4 regions of the Streptomyces daghestanicus genome follow, and region 2 is predicted to be linked to each of the others. Evidence: riboswitches for the same ligand, from Rfam matches in the RefSeq annotation. Region 2 holds a riboswitch; each other region holds the start of a gene.
The links. A riboswitch is a leader RNA that binds a small molecule or an ion and turns the genes downstream of it on or off. The one in region 2 is predicted to bind cyclic di-AMP.
Positions count from the first base shown of each region.

Region 1: it holds a riboswitch for cyclic di-AMP, as region 2 does, so the genes downstream of both, Sdagh_RS16620 (transglycosylase SLT domain-containing protein) here and Sdagh_RS03605 (C40 family peptidase) in region 2, are expected to answer to the same signal.
Region 3: it holds a riboswitch for cyclic di-AMP, as region 2 does, so the genes downstream of both, Sdagh_RS23745 (LysM peptidoglycan-binding domain-containing M23 family metallopeptidase) here and Sdagh_RS03605 (C40 family peptidase) in region 2, are expected to answer to the same signal.
Region 4: it holds a riboswitch for cyclic di-AMP, as region 2 does, so the genes downstream of both, Sdagh_RS20395 (M23 family metallopeptidase) here and Sdagh_RS03605 (C40 family peptidase) in region 2, are expected to answer to the same signal.

Region 1 is NZ_BNDX01000008.1:1,570,208-1,575,427, reverse strand. Features, by position in the region: gene Sdagh_RS16630 (GNAT family N-acetyltransferase) at 1-393, opposite strand, end outside; gene Sdagh_RS16625 (HAD family hydrolase) at 624-1,427, shown strand; gene Sdagh_RS16620 (transglycosylase SLT domain-containing protein) at 1,438-1,935, opposite strand; cyclic di-AMP (ydaO/yuaA leader) riboswitch at 1,940-2,102, opposite strand; gene Sdagh_RS16615 (polyprenyl synthetase family protein) at 2,766-3,776, shown strand; gene Sdagh_RS16610 (LolA family protein) at 4,016-5,220, shown strand, end outside.
Region 2 is NZ_BNDX01000002.1:746,629-751,848, reverse strand. Features, by position in the region: gene Sdagh_RS03615 (urease subunit gamma) at 1-143, opposite strand, end outside; partial or broken gene Sdagh_RS03610 (IS110 family transposase) at 673-1,038, shown strand; cyclic di-AMP (ydaO/yuaA leader) riboswitch at 1,492-1,628, shown strand; gene Sdagh_RS03605 (C40 family peptidase) at 1,632-2,105, shown strand; gene Sdagh_RS03600 (DUF6328 family protein) at 2,227-2,892, shown strand; gene Sdagh_RS03595 (ATP-binding protein) at 2,934-3,410, opposite strand; gene Sdagh_RS03590 (helix-turn-helix domain-containing protein) at 3,624-4,487, shown strand; gene Sdagh_RS03585 (DUF397 domain-containing protein) at 4,497-4,730, shown strand; gene Sdagh_RS03580 (8-amino-7-oxononanoate synthase) at 4,780-5,220, opposite strand, start outside.
Region 3 is NZ_BNDX01000011.1:316,643-321,862, forward strand. Features, by position in the region: gene Sdagh_RS23725 (aspartate aminotransferase family protein) at 1-210, shown strand, start outside; gene Sdagh_RS23730 (helix-turn-helix domain-containing protein) at 276-893, shown strand; gene Sdagh_RS23735 (DUF6126 family protein) at 890-1,009, shown strand; gene Sdagh_RS23740 (tyrosine-protein phosphatase) at 1,016-1,813, opposite strand; cyclic di-AMP (ydaO/yuaA leader) riboswitch at 2,235-2,394, shown strand; gene Sdagh_RS23745 (LysM peptidoglycan-binding domain-containing M23 family metallopeptidase) at 2,399-3,280, shown strand; gene Sdagh_RS23750 (SGNH/GDSL hydrolase family protein) at 3,512-4,297, shown strand; gene Sdagh_RS23755 (MBL fold metallo-hydrolase) at 4,484-5,220, shown strand, end outside.
Region 4 is NZ_BNDX01000010.1:309,800-315,019, reverse strand. Features, by position in the region: gene Sdagh_RS20410 (alginate lyase family protein) at 1-1,198, shown strand, start outside; tRNA gene Sdagh_RS20405 (tRNA-Met) at 1,262-1,335, shown strand; gene Sdagh_RS20400 (PP2C family protein-serine/threonine phosphatase) at 1,514-2,728, shown strand; cyclic di-AMP (ydaO/yuaA leader) riboswitch at 2,964-3,121, shown strand; gene Sdagh_RS20395 (M23 family metallopeptidase) at 3,134-4,246, shown strand; gene Sdagh_RS20390 (PrsW family intramembrane metalloprotease) at 4,310-5,220, opposite strand, start outside.

The DNA.
Region 1 (5,220 bases), on a different contig from region 2:
GTCGATGACGTGGGAGGCGTGCACCTCGGCGGCGTACGGCGTGAACAGCCCTTGGCCGGCCTCCAGGTTGTCGAAGGCGAAGCTCGACAGGGAACAGGCGCGCAGCAGCCGGCGCGGGTCGGGCAGCGCGCCCTGGCGCAGCACCGCCCCCTGGCGGTCCGACACCCCGAGACCGATGGCCCGGCCCTGCCCCAGCGGCCCGCGCTCGTACGGCAGGAAACCGGCTCTCTCGCCGCCCTCGTGGAGCACGGCCACCCGCGCTCCGGGACGGACCGCGCCCACCGCTTCGGTGAACTCCGGTTCCATGAAGGGGTTGCGCGGGGCGTGCGACTTGGCGCGCAGCTCACGCCAGTGCTCCCGTTCCTCCGCGCCCAGTTCCCCCGGCCTCAGCACACGAACGCGTCCACTGCTCAACCCGACCCCCCGATCAAGTCCCCCTGGACAGAAGGAAGGTACCCCTGGGCCCGCGCGGAGGGTAGAGAGCAGAGCATGTTGCTGCCAACCGGTGCACAGCTCTTGAACCGCCTTTAGCCGGTGTTGCGTGCGGTTTCGGACAGACGGGTGTGTGAACCGGGGTGTGACGGAGGTGAGTCGGACGCCCGCCGTGTCCGTATTCTCTGATCATGGACCCCACCGCATACGCACTCGTCGCCACCGATCTGGACGGAACGCTGCTCCGCGGCGACGACACCGTCTCCGAGCGCTCGCTCGCCGCGCTCGCGCGGGTGGCCGGGGCCGGCGCGCACCACCTGGTGGTGACGGGTCGGCCGGCGCCGAGAGTGCGCCCGCTCCTCGGCGACCTCGGCGGCGGGGGGCTCGCCGTGTGCGGCCAGGGCGCGCAGGTGTACGACGCCGGCGCGGACCGGCTGCTGTGGTCGGTCACCCTGGACCGGGAGCTGGCCGAGACCGCGCTCGGCAAGATCGAGGCCGAGGTGGGCGAGGTGTACGCCGCCGTCGACCAGGACGGCGTGGACGGGCTCACCCTCATCGAGCCGGGCTACCTGATGCCGCACCCGACGCTGCCCGCCGAGCGGGTGGACCGGCGCGACGACCTGTGGGCGGCGCCCATCAGCAAGGTGCTGCTGCGCCACCCGTGGCTGGGCGACGACGAGCTGGCGGACGCGGCGCGCGCGGTGGTCGGTTCGCTGGCGACGGTCACCATGTCGGGGCCGGGGACGGTCGAGCTGCAGCCGTGCGGGGTCACCAAGGCGACCGGGCTGGCGCTGGCGGCCGAGCACCTGGGGCTGAGCCCGCGGCGGACGATCGCCTTCGGGGACATGCCGAACGACATCCCGATGTTCCTGTGGGCGGCCCACGGCGTCGCCATGGCCGGCGCCCATCCGGAGCTGAGGGCGGTGGCCGACGAGGTCACCGCGTCGAACGAGGACGACGGCGTGGCCGTCGTCCTCGAACGACTGTTCAGCTGAGCCGCGGGGCTCAGTACGCGCTGTAGACGTTGTCCATGGAGCCGTACCGGTCGGCCGCGTAGTTGCAGGCGGCGGTGATGTTGGCGACCGGGTCGTACAGGTCCCAGGAGGTGCCCTCGACGTGGTAGGCGTCGAAGGTCGGCTGGATCACCTGGAGCAGGCCCTTGGACGGGGTGCCGTTGACGGCGTTGATGTCCCAGTTGTTGATGGCGAACTGGTTGCCGGACGACTCCCGCATGATGTTGCGGTAGATGCCGTTGTAGGTGCCCGGAATGCCCTTCTCGGCCATGATGTCGAGCGACTGGCGGATCCAGCCGTCCAGGTTGTTGCTGTAGCCGTTGGCCGCGGTCAGGGCGGCCGTGGTGGTCGCCGTCGTCGAGTCGGCGGCGGACGCGCTGGTGGCGCCCATGACCGGCAGGGCGAGCACGGCGGCGCCGGCGCCGAGGACGGCGAGCTTGCGGGCGAGACGGTTGGTCCCGGTGATCCGCCGAAGGCTGTTGGCAGGCATGGTGAATCCCTCTCCTGACGCCTGCGGGGTGAGCTGTCGGGTTCGGGCGGGGAGGTGCCCGGCCGCGCCCTGTACGGCGCGGCTTCACCCCGAGCCGCTCCGGTCCGAGGACCGGCGCGGCGACTTACCTGGGTCCCCCGCTCCTGCCGTGAATGTGTTGAGTCGGATGGGTGCCGGGCGGTGGCAGGATTCGGCGTCCGCTCGACAGGCCGGGAACGTATGCGACAGCACATGTCCGGAACAAGTGCGGGTTTCACCTAACGTGCCTGTTGACCTTGGTCTGAGGCATTTGGGGTGCTTGATCCTTTGCGACTGCCAAGAGTCAACTCGCTTGCGCGGCAAGGGGATGGCGGCCTCGGGGCGCCGACGCGCGGACCGGCCGGGACGTGAGTCAACTCACGGGCGTCGACAAGTGGCGCAAATCGGGCAATGACGTCAACTGGGGTTTTACGGGCCAGTGATGGCGGAGCGGGGGTGCCCCGCTCACCGGGGCCGGGGTGAGGCGGGAGCGGGGGCCGGCGGGGCGAATGGGTGACGTTCCCGGGTCGCACGGCGTTGGGAGGAGTGGTGGGATCTTCGGTGGGCCCCGCACGCCGGCGCCCCCGGCGGTCCGGCGGTGTCCACGTCGGCGCCGCCCCTCGATGTCGATCCTTGTCCGCTCATATCACCTGATCAAAAACATACAGCTCATGATCCGATACCGACCGGCCTGTAACGGTGGGCGCTATCGGTGATCGAAACGTGACCGGATACGCTGACTTGAGTGAGGGCAGCGACTTATCGACCAGCCGTGTAACCGCGAGTAGACACCAGCAGACAGGAGACCCCTCGTGACCGTCGTCGGGCCGTTCGGGCTGAGCGTGCGGGACCAGGCTCTGGAAGCCGATGTCCAGGCCGGAATGGCGGCAGTCGAGGAAGGGCTGCTCGAGGCAACCAAGAGCGAGGTGCCCTTCATCACGGAGGCCGCCCAGCACCTGGTGAAGGCCGGCGGCAAGCGGTTCCGGCCGCTGCTGGTGATGCTCGCGGCCCAGTTCGGCGACCCCTACGCCCCCGGCGTGGTGCCCTCGGCCGTCGTCGTGGAGCTGACGCACCTCGCCACGCTGTACCACGACGACGTGATGGACGAGGCCGCCGTGCGGCGCGGGGTGCCCAGCGCGAACACCCGCTGGGACAACTCGGTCGCGGTCCTGACCGGCGACTTCCTCTTCGCCCGGGCCTCGCAGATCCTCGCCGACCTCGGCCCCGAGGCGGTCCGGGTGCAGGCCCTGGCCTTCGAGCGGCTGGTCACCGGCCAGATCCTGGAGACCGCGGGACCGCAGGACGGCCGGGACCCGGTCGACCACTACCTGGACGTGCTGGGCGGCAAGACCGGCTCGCTGGTGGCGGTCTCGTGCCGGTTCGGCGCGATGATGTCCGGCGCCGACGAGACCGTGGTGGACGTCCTCACCCAGTACGGCGAGCGGCTCGGCGTCGCCTTCCAGCTCGCGGACGACGTCCTGGACATCGCCTCCGACTCCACCGAGTCCGGCAAGACGCCCGGCACCGACCTGCGCGAGGGCATCGCCACCCTGCCCGTCCTGCGGCTGCGCGAGCGCGCGGCCCGGCTCGGCCTGGCCGATGACCTCGCCCTGTGCGAACTGCTCGCCTCCGACCTCACCGACGACGACCGGCACTCCGAGGCGCTGCGCCTGCTGCGCGCCCACCCCGCCCTGGAGCAGGCGCGGCGGGACACCGTCCGGTACGCGGAGGACGCCCGCGCCGCCCTGGCCCCGCTGCGGGAGTGCGACGCGAAGACCGCGCTGGTCGAGCTGTGCGACGCGGTGGTGCACCGGGCCGGCTGAGGCCCGTCCCCTACGGGACGGCGGCGGAGCCGTCCCCGGGTGTCATACCGCAGCAGTACACGGAGTTGGGCCTGCGGTCTGACGCTTTCCGGTGGCCGGTTTGGTCAGATGGTCCTCACGGAAAACACCATTCCTCACCGATTCGGGTGAGAATGGCGGCTCAGGGCGGACTTCGGGGTGGACCGGTGGGACCGGCGCGAGGTCGCGACCGGCCGCCGCCGACGACGGAGGTAGGGCACATGGCACCGTACGGTTCCGACGGCAGCACGACCGGCAGCACGACCGGCGGAGAGACCGAGGAGCGCGGGGCGGGGCGGCGCAGGGCCGCGCGGTACGTCGTCCCGGTCACGGTGATGGGCGTCGCCGCGGCGACGATCGGACTGGTCCCCGCGCTGGCCGACTCCGGCGACCCCGACCTGCCCGCGATATCGGCGCAGCGGCTGGTGGAGAAGATCGCCGCGTCGGACACGCAGCGCCTGTCCGGCACCGTGAAGATCAGCACCGACCTCGGGCTGCCGGACCTCGGCGGCCTGGAGAGCGGCCTGATGTCCGGTGCCGCCTCGCCCTCCGCGGCGGACGGCGACGGCGGCTCCGCCGCGGACCCGACCGCGCACCTCACCGAGCTGGCCTCCGGCACCCACACCCTGCGCGTCGCGGCGGACGGCCCCGACCGGCAGAAGGTGTCGCTGCTCCAGGACGCCGCCGAGTACAGCCTGATCCACGACGGCACCGACGTCTGGGGCTACGACAGCGCCTCCAACGAGGTCTACCACTCCACGGTCCCCGCGGCCGGCGGTTCCGGCGACGCGGCCGGCGGGCGGCGCGGTGAGCTGCCCGCCACCCCGAAGGAGCTGGCCCAGGAGGCCCTGAAGGCGGTCGACGCCACCACGTCCGTGACCGTCGACGGCACCGCGCAGGTGGCCGGCCGGGACGCGTACCGCCTGGTCGTGGAGCCGAAGCAGAAGGACTCCACGGTCGGTTCGATCACGATCGCCGTGGACGCGAAGACCGGTACGCCGCTGAAGTTCACGCTCAGCCCGGCCGCCGGCGGCGCCGCGGTCGTGGACGCCGGATTCACCCAGGTCAGCTTCGCGAAGCCGGACGCGTCGACGTTCGACTTCACCCCGCCGAAGGGCGCCAAGGTCACCGAGGGCGACGAGACCGGCACCGGTGACACCGACGGCACCGCCGCCGCGCCCCGCGCGACGGAGAAGGCCCTCGACGGCGGGAAGGGTCTCGTCGGCGGGAAGGGTCTCGACGGTGCCGAGGTCATCGGCGAGGGCTGGAACGCGATCGCCACCTTCGACACCGGCACCGAGGGCCTGCCCACCGCCGACGCGGGCGGCGCCTTCGACGGCTTCCTGAACTCCCTCGGCGACCAGGTCAAGGGCTCCTTCGGCACGGGCACGGTCTTCAGCACCCGCCTGGTCAACGCCCTGATCAC
Region 2 (5,220 bases):
CGGGCGCCCTCCAGGATGTGCGACGTGATGAGGGCGACGGCCTCGGGGTGGTTCAGCTTCAGGCCGCGTGCCCGGCGCTTCTCGGCGACGTCGGCCGCCACATGGATGAGCAGCCGCTCTTGCTCGTGCGGGGTCAGTCGCACGTCCCACCTCACAGTCCTCGCTCCGGACCGTGCGGGTCCGGTTGCCGCAGCCACGGGGCAACGTCGCAGATGGCCGAAGCGGCAGGCTAGTTGCACCGGGTTTCGCTCACGTTAACCCGCCCAAGATCACTTCTCGTTGCCCGAGGCGACTTCTTGGGGGCCCCTTTGCCCGTCCTTGGCCGGGCGGGCGGAGGGGGCGCCCGTCCGGCCCCGCGCGGCCGGGCCGGCCCCGGGCCCGCCGGACCGGGTGCGGAGCGGGCGCCGGCGCCCCGTCAGCTTCTTCACGGTCCCGCAAGAGGGCCGCTGGCCTCCGGGCCCGGCGTGACTGTCGTCCCCTGCCGAACGGATGACCTGGGGGTGGTGTCACCGGGCCCGAGGGGTGCCGTCGGAGACGCTGATCAGAGGTCCGACCACCGCCGCGCGCCGGGCGCAGTGCCCGGCCGTTTGCGGGCGGCAGGTCCGCATGACGTGGATGCGCGAGAACGGCACCCGAGTGTGAGGCCGGCACGCATCGACGCATGGGGGCACGATGGTCGACATCGATGGGGTGGGCGTCTTCCTGGGCCTGGACGTCGGCAGGCACGCGCACCACGGACACGGCCCGACTCCGGCCGGGAAGAGGGTCTTCGACACCCCGCTGCCGAACGGCGAGCTTCACCTGCGGGCCGTGTCCGGCAAGCTGAAGGCCGAGTTCGGCACTGTCCTGGTGGTCGTGGACCAGCCCGCCTCGATCGGCGCCCTCCCGCGCACGGTCGCCCGGGACTCGGGCTGCGAGGTCGCCCGTCCGCCCGGACTGGCGATGCACAGGATCGCCGGCCTCCACCCCGGCGAAGCCAGGACCGACGCGAAGGACGCCGCAGTCATCGCGGACGCGGCCCGCACCATGCCGCACACCCCCGGAGCGGGCGACGCACGGCCCGGACCACCCGGCCGCCGGGGGTGCCGGCCGACGCTCCCGCCCGCCCCCTGCGCGGTCCCCTCCGGACAGGGCGGAACGGACCGAACGGCGTACCCCCCTTCGGCGTAGGAACACGTCCTTCTCCGGACCCGTCCGGCTTGCGCAACGCGCCTGGTCCGGGAGCGGAATGACCTGTTCCGCCGCTGGTCGGACGGTCAGCGGCGCCGTCCCGCCGTCCGGGACGCGGGGCCTTCCACCCGAACGGGTGAGTGGTGAGTAACAACACAAACCACCCGTTCCGTTGGGATTTTCCGACTTCGGTGCGTCAAGATCCCTGTCTGACGACAAGACCCCGCCGCAGTGGCGGGGCGATCCGGGCGGACGCCGAGTCCTGCCGCCGCCCGGATGACCGGTCGACAGGAGTGGATCGGCAGGAGTGGAGGACCCGAGCATGACGGGTCGCCGGAACGGTCACGCCATGGCCGGAGCCGAGCAGCCCTTGGGGTGAAGCCGCGTTCGCGCGGCCGGGCAACTTCGCCAGCCCGAATCCGACAGGTCATCCTTCACAGGCGGCTGACGAAGGGTTGCGCATGACTGCGCTCAATCGTGTCCCGTCGCTGATGGTCCGTGCCGGCACGGCCTCGGCCCTCACCATCGCCGCCGTGGGCGGCTCGATCGTGGTTCCCGGCATCGCCTCCGAGGCCGCCGCGGCCACCCACGCGACCAAGGCGCTGAAGATCGCGGCGTCCAAGAAGGGCGCCCCGTACCGCTACGGGGCCACCGGGCCGTCCCGGTTCGACTGCTCCGGGCTGACGCTGTACTCGTTCAAGAAGGCCGGCAAGAAGCTGCCGCGCACGGCGGCCCAGCAGTACAACCGGACGCGCCACATCACGGCCTCCAGCCGCAAGGCCGGCGACCTGGTGTTCTTCCACTCGGGCCGGAGCGTGTACCACGTGGGGATCTACGCCGGGAAGGGCAAGATCTGGCACGCCCCGAAGACCGGTGACGTGGTCCGGCTCCAGAAGATCTGGACGAAGAGCGTCTGGTACGGCCGGGTGAAGTGAGCCGCCCGAGGGGGTGCCGGCGGCCCCGGCGGGCGGTCGTGACGGCCGGTCACCCCCTCGGATTCGCACGTCCGTGCGCACGGTCGGGAGTGATCCGGGCCCCTCGGGATATCCGTGGGGCATGGCCGACCACCGTCCCTGCACCGCGCGGGGTGAGACCCCGCTGCAGCGCGCCGACCGCAACTTCGGCGAGCTGCTCCAGGAGCTGCGGGTCACCCAGACGGGCGTGCAGATCCTCTTCGCCTTCCTGCTGTCCCTGGCGTTCACCCCGCGCTTCCCCGACCTCGACACGGTCCAGCGGGCCACGTACGTCACCACGCTGCTGCTCGCGGTGCTCGCCGCCATCCTGTTCACCGCGCCGGCCGCGCTGCACCGCTCGCTCTTCCAGCAGGGCGCCAAGGCGCACATCGTGCGGGTGTCCTCGCGGCTCGCCTCGGCCGGCATGGGAGTTCTGGTGTTCGCGTTCACCGGCGCGGTGCTGCTCGTCGTGGACGTGACGGCCGGCCGCGCGGGCGGGCTGGCGGCGGGCGCGACGACGCTGCTGCTCTGCCTGGGGCTGTGGGGCCTGCTCCCCCGCCTGGTGCGGCGGCGTACGGCGGGGCGCACCTCCGAGGAGCCCGCGGGGGACGCCGCCGGCCCCCGGGCGGACGCGGCGGCCGAACCCCTCGGCGGCGCGTACGCCGGTGCCGGGCGGGCGTCCGGCGGGAGCCGGTCCGCGGCGGCCCGGCGGCTCCCGGAGCCCCGGCGCCGGAACCCGGCGCGCACCGGGCCGTCGACGCGGCGCTGACCCGCCGTCCGCCGCGCCGCGCGCCCCCCGCGCCCGGCGCCTCACTCCGGCGGGTCCCGCCGGTTCGGCCGGGAGGCCCTCGCCGCGGCCGGTTCCGGCCGGGTCCGCCAGGGCAGTTCGACGGAGACGGTCTTGCCGCCCTCCCGCGTGGAGCGGACCGTCAGCCGGCCCCCGCACTCGGCGGCGAGCCAGCGGATGATCACCATGCCGCGCCCGTTGTCCTGCTGGACGGCGGCGGGCAGCCGTTTGGGGAACCGCGGATGGCTGTCGGTGACCCCGATCCACAGGTGTTCGTCGTGGTCCAGCGCCAGGTCCACGGTGAAGGTGGGCGACTGCCCGAGGGTGTGCTGCACGACATTGGTGGCCAGCTCCGACACGATGAGCCGGACCGTGTCGGACACGTCCGTGTCCGCGGGCAGTCCCCACTCCGCGAGCGTGCCGACGACATAGGTCCGGGCGGCGGAGACCGAGGCGGGATCGCTCGGCAGAGTGACGGATGCTTCCAGATGATCTGCCATGGCGACGTCGTCCCTTTCCTGCGGGACCGCGGCCCGACACGGAGTGGACGGTTCGAGTACGGTCCCGGACTGTGCTTGGTCGCCAGAGTGCCATCACCCCACTGGTGGAGGAGGCGATCCCCCAAGATATGCATATATCTGTCGCTCGAAGCGGTGAACTCTGCGCCAGCAGACCTTTTCCGGGCGGCTCAAAAGGAGTAAAGGAGTGGGCCCATGCGGCACGGCCCTGTGGTGCGCCGTCGCAAACTCGGCGCCGAACTGCGCGCCCTGCGTACGCGGGCGGGAATCACCAGCGGTGAGGCGGCCCGGCTGGCCGGCTGGCACCAGTCGAAAGTCAGCCGGATCGAGACCGGGACGAGCGGGGCGAAACCCGGCGACGTGGATTTGCTCCTGGACGTCTACGGCGTGGCCGACACCCAGCTCCGCGAAGTGCTCCTGGCCCTGGCCGGCTCCGAGGACGACGGCGGCAGCCGGCAGCACTGGTGGCACCCCTACCGCGGGGTACTGCCGCCCGCCTACCGGGACTTCATCAGCCTGGAGTCGCAGGCCGGCACGATGCGCACCCTGGAGACCACCGTCGTCCCCGGCCTCCTGCAGACCCCGGAGTACGCCCGCGAGGTGACCCGGGCCGCGATGGACGGACTGCCCGAGGAGCGGATCGACGCGCTGGTGCAGGTGCGGCTGACCCGGCAGGACGTGCTGCGTTCGGCCACGCCGCTGCGGCTCAGCGCCGTACTGGACGAGGCCGTCCTGCGCCGGCGGGTGGGCGAGCCCGGCGTCATGGCCCGCCAGCTGGAACGGCTGGTCGACGCGGCCCGGCTGCCCCATGTCCGGCTCCAGGTACTGCCGTTCGCCGCCGGGGCGCACATCGGTGTCACCGGCCCTTTCGTTATTTTCTCTTTTTCGAGCACTTCTGATCTGGATGTAGTTGTTCTCGACCACTTGACGAGTAGCCTCTATCTGGAACGGAAAGAAGACCTGGAGGCCTACACCGAGGCTTTCAAAGCTCTGCAAGGGCACGCCCTTTCGCCCGACGACTCGTTGGATCTCCTCGCCGCGACAGCGGCCGGCGCGTAAGGAGGCACCATGCCAGCAGCACCTCCTCGGCACGTTCCTTCCAGTACCCGACTGCCCGGTGCGCGGTGGCTGCGCAGCAGTTACAGCACCGGAGCCAACAACTGCGTGGAGACGGCCCGTCCGTCGGCCGGCCCCTGGGCCGGACTCCTCGCCGTGCGCGACTCCAAGGACCCGGCCGGACCGGCGCTGCTCTTCTCCCCCGGGAGCTGGGCCGGTTTCACCTCCGGGCTCCGCCTGAAGTGACCTGACGCCTGTGCGGCGGTGCGCGGCTCCACGGCCGTGTCACGCCGACTCATGGCCGCGTTGCGCGGACCGTTCGCACAGCACGTCCGATCTGAGCCTCGGTGAGGTCCGCGCGAGCGGTCAGCCTGAGCCGTGAGATGCCGTCGGGCACGGAAGGAGGACGGAAGCATCCCACGGCCAGGCCGGCCGTACGGCAGTCCGCCGCCCACCGCACCGCCAGTTCCGGAGAGGGGGCGCGCACCGAGACCACGGCGGCGTCCGGACCGGCCGCCGCCAGACCCGCCGCCGTCAGCCCCGTGTACAGCTCCGCCGCCACCGCGCGGGCCCGCGCCGCCCGTTCCGGTTCCCGGCGCAGCAGCCGCAGCGCCGCCAGCGCGGCGCCCGCCGCCGCGGGCGCGAGGCCGGTGTCGAAGATGAACGTCCGGGCGGCGTTGACCAGATGGCCGATCACCCGCGCCGGACCCAGCACCGCGCCGCCCTGGCTGCCCAG
Region 3 (5,220 bases), on a different contig from region 2:
CCGCTGCTCCAGCGGCACCGCATCCTCACCCAGGTCTCGGGCGATCACCTGGAGGTCATCAAGCTCATCCCGCCGCTGATCGTGGGGGAGCGGGAGGTGGACCGGTTCGTGGACGCGTTCACCGAGGTCATGGACGACGCCCACAACGGCGGCGGACTGATGTGGGACTTCGGCAAGACCCTGGTGAAACAGGCGGTGGCCCACCGCTGAGGCCGTTTTTTGCCTGTGGGGCAAGAAATTTGCCCCACAGGCAAGGGTGCGGCTGAATGGAGGGCATGAGCCCCTCGGAAGCCCCGGAACCCGGGGTGGCGGAGCTGCCCGCCGTGGCGCCCCAGCTCCGCGCCCTGCGCCGCCGCGCCTCCCTCACCCTGGAGACCGCGGCCCGCGCCGCCGGGCTGTCCCCGGCCCACCTCTCCCGGCTGGAGACCGGGCAGCGCCAGCCCTCGCTGCCGATGCTGCTGGCCCTCGCCCGTATCTACGGTACGACGGTCTCCGAGCTGCTCGGCGAGACCGCCGTCGAACGGGACGCCGTGATCCGCGCCGCCGACATGGAGCCGACCGCCGCGGGCGGCTGGACCTACTGGCAGGCCGGCGCGTCCGGCCGCGGCATGCAGGCCCTCAGGGTCCAGGTACCGCACGGCTCCCAGGGCGACATCGTGCGCGTGCACCCCGGCGAGGAGTGGCTCCACGTCCTCGCCGGGCGGCTGCGGCTGCGCCTCGGGGACGGCACCCACCTGCTCACCCGCGGCGACAGCGCGCACTTCGACTCGCTGACCCCGCACCGCATCGCCGCGGCGGACCCCGACGGGGTCGAGCTGCTGTTCGTCCACACCCTGCTGCAGAGCCCCACGGCCACGCTGTGCCTGGGGCCCCTCACCGGAGGCACGCCATGAGTGACATCGAGGAGAAGTTCCCCCGCGCCCTGTGGGTGCGGCTCATCGTCTACATCGCCGTCGGCCATGTCTTCGCGGCCTTCGTCTACCTGCTCTTCGAGGTCGGCGCGAAGTAGCCGGACTCAGTCGAGCAGACGGTCGCGCAGCCGCTCCCGGGTGGCCGGGGTGATCCGCAGACCCCGCTCCAGGTAGGTGTCGACGTCGCCCCAGGTCCGCTCGATCGTCTCGAAGGCCGCCGTCAGGTACTCGGCGCGCGCGTCGAACAGGGGACTGAGCAGCTCCATGACCTCGGGGGAGTAGGCCGAGGCGGCGGAGCCGCTGCGCTTCACCTTGTAGCGGCGGTGTTTCTCGTTGGACTTCAGGTAGTCCTCGACGATGGCCTCCCGCTCCACGCCCAGGGCGAGCAGGGTCACCGCGATCGACAGGCCCGCGCGGTCCTTGCCGGCCGCGCAGTGCATCAGGGCGGGGACACTGTCCTCGGCGAGCGCGTGCAGCACCCGCGAGTGCTCGTCGGTGCGGTCCGTGACGATCGAGCGGTACGACGCGATCATCCGGCCCGCGCCCTTGCCGTCGGCGAGGATCTCCCGCAGCTGGTCGAGGTCGCCGTCGCGGACCATCTTCCAGAACTCGGCGCCGTCGGCGGGGTCGGACAGCGGCAGGTTCACATTGCGCACGCCCGGCAGGGACACGTCGGGGCCTTCGAGCTTCTGGTCGGCTGCGTTGCGGAAGTCGAAGACGGTGTGCAGGCCGAGGCCCGTCAGGAACGCGGCGTCCTCGGCGGTCGCGTGGGCGAGGTGGCCGCTGCGGAACAGCACCCCGAACCGCACCCGCCGCCCGTCCACGGTGGGCAGGCCGCCCACGTCACGGAAATTGCGTACTCCGGCCAGCTCGGGCTCCGTCGACGGGACCTGCTGCGTCACGAGGACTCCTCCCACTCGGTGCCGCTGCCGCTGCTCGGCGGCGGGCACAGCCGACGATACGGCATTTCCCCGCTCCGAGGGGTCGCTATTGCCCCTTCGTGTAACGTCTGTTGCATCTGTCCGAATTGACGGTTTCTTTCCAACTCGGCCTGTAATAAAAGTCGCTGGTGAATGACCGCGTGAGCAGCGTCATATCCGTGACGGTGCGTCGCGCCGCATGTCCATGTAATCGAGGTGCTTTTCAAGGGCGTTTGCCCTCGCCGGCCTTTTCACCGTCGACGCAGGGTGACGGATCTTTCCCTCAATGGATCAAGGGAAACGCCTTTACCGGAAACCCCGCGCTTGTCGCTGTGCGACCTGGTCCCTTACGTTCACCTCCGATCCGGACGGACGCCTAATCCTGCCGCCGACCGGAGACCGCACCCACTCACCACCCGTATTCGGCAGGAGCGGGGGACCCACAGGTACACCGCCTGTTCCGGTTCCCGGAACAGGCTAGGGGTAAAGCCGCGCCATTCGGCGCGGCCGGGCATCTCCAGTCCGCACCCGACAGCTCACCTCGCAGGCGCCGGAGAGGAATTCGACATGCCCGCGAAGAGTAAGCACCGCCGTACCAAGACCCAGCGTCTGACCCGCACCCTGGCCGTCGCCGGCACCGGTGGCGCCGCGCTCGCGCTGCCGCTCATGGGCGCCGCCGGGGCCCACGCGGCTCCCGCCCAGTCCGCCACCGTGTCGGCCCCCGCTTCCGCGCAGGCCGCCCAGAAGGCCACGTACACCGTGGTGGCCGGCGACTCCCTCGCGAAGATCGCCGACGACCAGCACGTCAGCGGCGGCTGGAAGAAGCTCTACGCCGACAACCGGAACGCCGTCGGCGACGACCCGTCGCTGATCCGTCCCGGCCTCAAGCTCACCCTCACCCTCGGCGGCAAGGCGGCGGGCACGGACTCCGCCGAGTCCTCGGGCGCCTCGGCCCGGACGGAGAAGACCGAGAAGACCGAGAAGGTCGAGAAGGCGGAGAAGGCCGAGAAGACGGCCGACACGGCCGCGGTCACCTCGGCCGCCTCCTTCGTGGCTCCCGTGGCGGGCGGCGCCGTCGGCACCCCGTACCACCAGTCGGGCAGCATGTGGTCCAGCGGCTACCACACCGGCACCGACTTCGTCGTCCCCACCGGCACGCCCGTGCAGGCCGTGGGCGCCGGCACGGTCGTCTCCGCCGGCTGGGGCGGCGCGTACGGCAACCAGGTCGTCATCAAGCTCGCCGACGGCCACTACGCCCAGTACGCCCACCTGTCCCAGATCTCCGTCTCCAGCGGCGCCGCCGTCACCGCCGGACAGCAGCTCGGCCTCTCCGGTGCCACCGGCAACGTCACCGGCCCGCACCTGCACTTCGAGATCCGCACCACGCCGGACTACGGCTCGGACATCGACCCGCTGGCCTACCTGCGGTCGCAGGGCGTCACCGTCTGACACCACCAGGACGCCACCCCGCTGCCCGTCGAAGGCCGGACCCCGATCCCCGGGTCCGGCCTTCGACGCCGGCGCCGCAGGGAACGGGCTGCGCTTATTCCTGAGTTGGCCAACACTTTAGGAGTGGCCTTTCTCACCGCCCGTCAACCCCTGCCTACGGTCGCGTAGGTCACATTCGAAGGTGAATCATGGGCCGATGTGGCAGACGATTCGAAGAGTGACGAGAGAGCAGTGATCGGGTCGTACGTGGCCGTGGGTGACAGCTTCACCGAAGGTGTCGGTGACCCCGGCCCCGACGGGGCGTTCGTCGGCTGGGCCGACCGCCTCGCCGTCCTGCTCGCGGACCGGCGGCCCGAGGGCGACTTCACGTACACCAACCTCGCCGTACGCGGAAAGCTGCTCGACCAGATCGTGGCAGACCAGGTGCCCCAGGCCGTCGGCCTCAAACCGGACCTGGTCTCCTTCTGTGCGGGCGGCAACGACATCATCCGGCCCGGCACCGATCCGGACGAGGTGGCGGAGCGGTTCGAGCGGGCGGTGGCGGCGCTCGCCGCGGCGGCTGGCACGGTCCTGGTGACGACCGGCTTCGACACCCGGCGGGTGCCCGTGCTGAAACACCTGCGCGGCAAGATCGCCACGTACAACGGGCATGTGCGGGCCGTCGCCGACCGCTACGGCTGCCCGGTGCTCGACCTGTGGTCGCTGCGCAGCGTGCAGGACCGCCGGGCCTGGGACACCGACCGGCTGCACCTCTCGCCCGAGGGGCACACGCGCGTGGCGCTGCGCGCCGGACAGGCCCTCGGCCTGCCGGTGCCGGCCGACCCCGAGCAGCCCTGGCCGCCGCTGCCGCCGCGCGGCACCTTCGACATCCGCCGGGACGACGTGCAGTGGGCGCGGGAGCACCTGGTGCCGTGGATCGGGCGCCGGCTGCGCGGTGAGTCCTCCGGCGACCATGTGATGGCCAAGGGGACGCTGTCGGCGGACGACATCAGGATGCGGATCGCGCCGGTCGCCTGAGGCGTTCCCGTGGGCCTCAGGGGGACTCCTGGGGCCTTGTGCGCGGGTGAGTTCCCCGGGGCGGCCCGCGCCGGCCGCTGCCCGGGAGGCCCTCCGGGGCGGTGTCGGCCGGACGACCGGCGGCGGAGACCGCTGTCACACCGGACGACCATAATGAAGGTCTGTCCTACTCCACCTGGAGGTACCGTGGCCGGTTTCCGTTCCCGCAGCTCAGGGCTGTACGCGCTGCGGCCCGAAGCGTTCGGCGCGGACCCGAGCGGCGAGCGCATGGCGCGCATCCGCAGATCCCCGCACTTCGCGGACGGCGTCTTCCAGAACCCGGGAGGCCCCGCCCGCACCCGGCCCTCCGGCTCGACGGCGCAGTTCGCCAAGAACTACCTCGACCGTGCGGCACGGACCCTCCGGGCTCCCGCCGCGCCGATCCCCGTCCACCCCACCACCGTCGCCGACCTGGCCCGCCCGCCGGCCACCGGCCTCCGTCTGACCTGGGCCGGACACTCCAGTGTGCTGGCCGAGATAGACGGACAGCGGGTGCTGTTCGACCCGGTGTGGGGCGAGCGCTGCTCCCCGTTCCCCTTCGCCGGCCCCAGGCGACTGCACCCGGTGCCGCTGCCGCTGGCCGCCCTCGGCCCGGTCGACGTCGTCGTCATCTCCCACGACCACTACGACCACCTGGACCTGCCCACCATCAAGGCCCTGGCAGGCACGGACACCCTCTTCGCCGTGCCCCTCGGCGTCGGCGCCCACTTGGAGCGCTGGGGAGTGCCCGCGGACCGGATGCGCGAGCTGGACTGGCACGAGGAGACGAAGGTCGGCGGCCTCACCCTGACCGCCACACCCGCCCGCCACTTCTGCGGCCGGGCCCTGCGCAACACCCAGCACACCCTCTGGGCCTCCTGGGTGGCCGCCGGCCCGGACCACCG
Region 4 (5,220 bases), on a different contig from region 2:
GCGGGCGGCGGCGCTGCTGGCGGCGGTGCTGCTGGCGGGAACGGCCGGCGCGTGCGGCCAGGAGTCCGGGCGGGTGCGGGCGGCGGCGCTGCCCGCCGACGCGGAGTTCACCCACCCCGGCGTGCTCGTCAGCGCGGCCCAACTGAAGACCGTACGGGAGAACACCACCGCCGGGCGGCAGCCATGGCTCTCGTCGTACCTGACCATGCGGGACAGCCCCTACGGGTCGTACCGGTACCGGGCGCGGCCCTACGCGACGGTCCACTGCCCAGGCGGCCAGGCGGCCGGGCGGGGCTGCGAGGAGGAGCGGCGGGACGCCATCGCCGCCTACACCCAGGCCCTGCTGTTCGGCGTCACCGGCAAGCGGCAGCACGCCGTCAAGGCCCGGCAGATCATGGACGCCTGGTCGGCGAGGCTCACCCGGCACACCGGGGAGAACGCCGGGCTCCAGGCCGGGTGGACCGCGTCGACCTGGGCACGGGCCGCGGAACTCGTCCGGCACACCCCGGACGCGGGCTGGCCCGAGAAGCGCGTACGGCGCTTCGCGCACATGCTGCGCACCGCGCACCTGCCCCGGCTGGCGGAGCGGACCCCCGACCACAACGGCAACTGGGACCTCGTCGTCACCGACGGGGCGATCTCCGCCGCCGTCTTCCTCGACGACCGCACGGCCTTCGACCGGGCCCTGCGCCGCTTCCGGGACCGCGTGCCCGCCTACTTCTACCTGCGCGAGGACGGCAAGCTGCCGTTCACCCCGGCCGGCAGCAGCATCGCCACCCGGCAGCGGCTGCTGACGTACTGGCACGGGCAGCGGACGTTCCGGGACGGCGTCGCCCAGGAGACCTGCCGGGGGCTCGCGCACGTCGGCCACTCCATCGCCGCCACCGCCCACATCGCCGAGACCGCCTGGCACCAGGGCGTGGATCTGTACGGCGAGGTCAAGGACCGGCTGACGGCCGCGCTCGCCCTGCACGCCCGCGGGCAGCAGGCCGGCGGCACCCCGCGGTGGCTGTGCGGCGGCAAGGTCGAGGGGAAGCTGGGACCGGACCTGGAGGTCGCGCTCAACCACCTGGAGAACCGGCTCGGCGGTTCCGTCCCCGCCGCGCACCGGCTCGCCGTCCGCACCCGCCCGGCCGGCACCGACGACCTCTTCGTCTCCTGGGAGACCCTCACCCACGCGGAGAATCCCGGGGACTGACCCGGCCCCGGGAAACCCGTGTGCCCAGCGGTCCGGACATGACGTACACTGGACACACAACGACGCGGGGTGGAGCAGCTCGGTAGCTCGCTGGGCTCATAACCCAGAGGTCGCAGGTTCAAATCCTGTCCCCGCTACTGAAGACCGAGGGCCGGAATCCGAAAGGGTTCCGGCCCTCGGTGTTTCCCGGCCCGGCGCCCCCGCGTCATCCGATCGGCCCGCCCCCGCTCGCCGCCCGTCCCCGTTCCGGGAACCCTGGACGGACGGGACGGGACGAAAGCAACGCGGACGCGCATGGCTGGCGGGAGACGAGTGGTGCGGCCTGGTGACGTGGAGGAGGGGCCGTACGCGCGGGCCGGCGGGCGGCTGCCCGGCGACCCGGTGCCCGACCCCGGCCTCGGCGACACCCCGCCGCCCGCGCCGCCCGCGCCGGCCGCGCGGCGCCGTTGGCTCTCCCACGACCACGCCCTCGTCCGCCTGCTCCCGCCGGTGCTGATCGCCGTCGCCGTCGTCTACGACCTCGTCACCCCGCGGTACTTCACCGCCGGCCCCCTCTACACGGCGGCCCCCCTGGTCGCCGCCCCGCTGTACTCCCGGCGCGGCACCCTCCTCACCGGGCTGGCCGTGGTCGCCGCCGTGGTCGGGCTCCAGTTCGGCAAGGGCGTCGCCCACTACATCGACTCCGTCACCGAACTGGTGACCATCACGACCGTCGCCGGGCTCGCCGTCCTCGTCAACTCCCTGGTCCGCCGCACCGACGAGCGGCTCGCCTCCGCCCGCGAGATCGCCGAGGCCGCCCAGCGCGCGGTGCTGCCCGAGCCCGCCGAACGGCTCGGCGGCTTCGAGATCGCCGCCTGCTACGAGGCGGCGCAGGCGGACGCCTTCATCGGCGGCGACCTCTACGCGGTGCAGGACAGCCCGCGCGGGATCCGGATGATCGTCGGGGACGTCCGGGGCAAGGGGATGGGCGCGGTGGCGGCCGTCGCCGTCGTCATCGGGGCGTTCCGGGAGGCCGCCGAGCAGGAGACGACGCTGGAGGCGGTGGCGCAGCGGCTGGAGCGGGCGCTGGCCCGGGAGGGCACCCGGCGCGAGGGGCTGGACGCCTTCGAGGGGTTCACCACCGCCGTCCTCGTCGAACTCCCGCACGGCGACGGAGTGGCCCGCGTCGTCAACCGGGGCCATCCGCCGCCCCTGCTGCTGCACGCCGACGGCCGCCTGAGCGCGCTGGCCGCCCGGGAGACGGCGCTGCCGCTCGGCATGGGGGAACTGGGCGTCTGGCCGGACCGCGCCGAGGAGGTCCCCTTCCCCGGCGGGGCCACGCTGCTGCTCTACACCGACGGGGTGACCGAGGCGCGCAACGCCCGCGGCGAGTTCTACGACCCGGCGGTGCGGCTGGCCGGCCGCCGCTTCCGGCGCCCCGGGGACCTGCTGGACGTCGTCGCCGAGGAGGTGCGCCGGCATTCGGGCGGCGGGATGGCGGACGACATGGCGCTGCTCGCCGTACGCCGTCCGGACCATCACGAGCAGTGACCGCCCGATCCCCCTCCGCATAACAATTGACGAACGGTCAGCGCGCGGGAGGTGTGACATCCGAGGTGAGGATATGGCGAGAGGGGGTCAACTCGCCCCGTTTTCGCCGGTCGTGCGGCCTTGGTTCCAGGGGGAAAGGTTAATGATCAAGAGGAACGGCTTGGAATGGACGCCCCGCTTCTATTAACGTTCGATAACGCAGCGCGGTCGTCCCAGCCGTCACAGAAGGCGGCTCCGCGCGCACGCGCCGAATCCCGTGAGGGAACCGGGGAACCACCACCTTGGGGTGAATCGGGCGTACACGGCTGTGGCGACACGGCCCGTTTACGCGCGTAGGAGACCTTCCTGCTCCGAACCCGTCAGCTAACCCGGTAGGCGGAGAAGGAAGGAAAGGAGTACGCCCACGTGGCGTCCAACCGGCCTGCCCCCGAGGCCCCGTACCTGCCGACCCAGCGCGACACCGAGACGTTCGGCCACGGCGGCTTCCGCGCCGATGACGGTTCCTTCGACCACTCCTACGACGCTTTCTCCGCCGGTCCTGCGGCAGGCGGCCCGGCCGACGGCCCCTTCGAGGAGTGGAACCCCACCGCCGACACCGTGCTTCCCGTGCGCGGCCGGCACCGCGTCGCCAAGCAGCGTGGCGGACTCGCCCGCAGCTCCACCGTCCTCGGCGTCGGCGTCATAGCCGCCGTCGGCGCCGGCGGCATGGCCAGCGCGCAGACCGGCAAGCCGCCGGTGTCGATCTCCATGCCGGACCTGCCCTCCGTGGGCTCGCTCCTCCCGGGCGACGAGGACGACCGGGCCGGGACGGACACGGCCACCCCGCTCAGCAGCGCCGCCGGCGTCGTCACCGCCGCCGCCGACGACGACCGGAGCACCGGTACCACCGCCGGCCAGGCCCTGGTCGGCCGGATCATGGCGCAGGCCGAGGAGCAGCAGGACCAGGTCGCGGCCAAGGCCGCCGCGGAGGCCGCCGCCGCTGCCGAGAAGCAGGCCGCCGAGGCCGCCGCGAAGGCCGCGAAGGAGGCCGAGGCCAAGGCCGCCGCCGCCAAGAAGAAGGCGGCGGAGGAGGCCGCGAAGAAGGCCGAGGCGGAGCGGCTCGCCGCGCTGGCCAAGCAGTACACGCTGCCGACCTCCTCGTACACCATCACCTCCACCTTCGGGCAGGCCGGCGTCTACTGGTCCTCCGGTTACCACACCGGCCTGGACTTCGCCGCCCCCACCGGCACCCTCATCAAGGCCGTGCACTCCGGGACCATCACGGAGGCGGGCTGGGCCGGCTCCTACGGCTACCGCACGATCCTGACCCTCGACGACGGCACCGAGCTGTGGTTCTGCCACCAGTCCTCGATCAATGTCAGCGTCGGCCAGCAGGTCAGCACCGGTGACGTCATCGGACGCGTCGGCAAGACGGGCAACGTCACCGGCGCGCACCTCCACATGGAGGTCCACCCCGACGGTTCCGCGAGCGGCGTCGACCCGATGGCGTGGCTCCAGGACAAGGGCCTCAACCCCTGATCCGCCCTTCCGGGTGAGACCCCGGCGGCCCGGCCGGCGACCCCCGGTGCCAGGGCTGCCGGTTCACGGGCGGTACGGGTGCGGGTGCGGGCGGTACGCGGCGGGCTGGTAGGGATACGGCGCCGGGGCGGACACCGGTGCCGGGTGCCCGTACGCGGGCCAGGGCGGCGCGGTCACCGGGACGGCCCGCGGTGCCGTGCTCCGCGCCGCGTGGACCAGCGCCGGACCCGCCGTCTCGCGCCGCCGCCACAGCTGTGCCAGCAGCTCCCGCTCCCGTACGACGAAGTCGGCGCCCGCCCTGCCCCGGCCCGCCCGGCGCCGCAGGACCGCCAGTGACGTCGCGTACGCCTCGTACTCCGCCACCGTGCGGGCCGCCACCCGGCCGCCGTGCCGGCGGGCATGGGCGCGGGCGATCCGCCGGGCCCGCATCGAGCCGAGCGCGTACGGTTCGGCCGGGGTCAGCCAGCCGGCCACCGCGTAGGCGGGCAACTCGGTACGGACCGTGCGCAGGTCGCGCTGCCGGAGCCCCACCGCCAGCCAGGTCAGCAGGCCGAACGCGGGGACCATGAACACCACGTAGACGGCGAAGAAGCCGTACTCGCCGAGGGCCGAGGAGCCGTTCCACAGCGCGTGCGTGCCCATCGCGAGCAGCAGGCCAGCCGGCGGAAGCAGGGCCCGGCGGGCGCGCCGGCCCTGGCCGCCGAGCGCGGCCAGGCCGAAACCGAGGCCGGTGAACGCCGTGAACAGCGGGTGCGCGAACGGGGACATGACGATCCGGACGAAGAACGTCGCCGCGGTGACGGAGGCGATGCCGCTGTCGCCGGTGAGCCGGTCGGTGCCGAACGCGTTGCCCAGGTAGAGGATGTTCTCGGTGAACGCGAAGCCGGTGGCGGTGACGCCGGCCAGCACCACGCCGTCGAGCAGCCCGGTGACGTCCCGTCTGCGGAAGAGGAAGACCAGCAGGACCGCCGCGG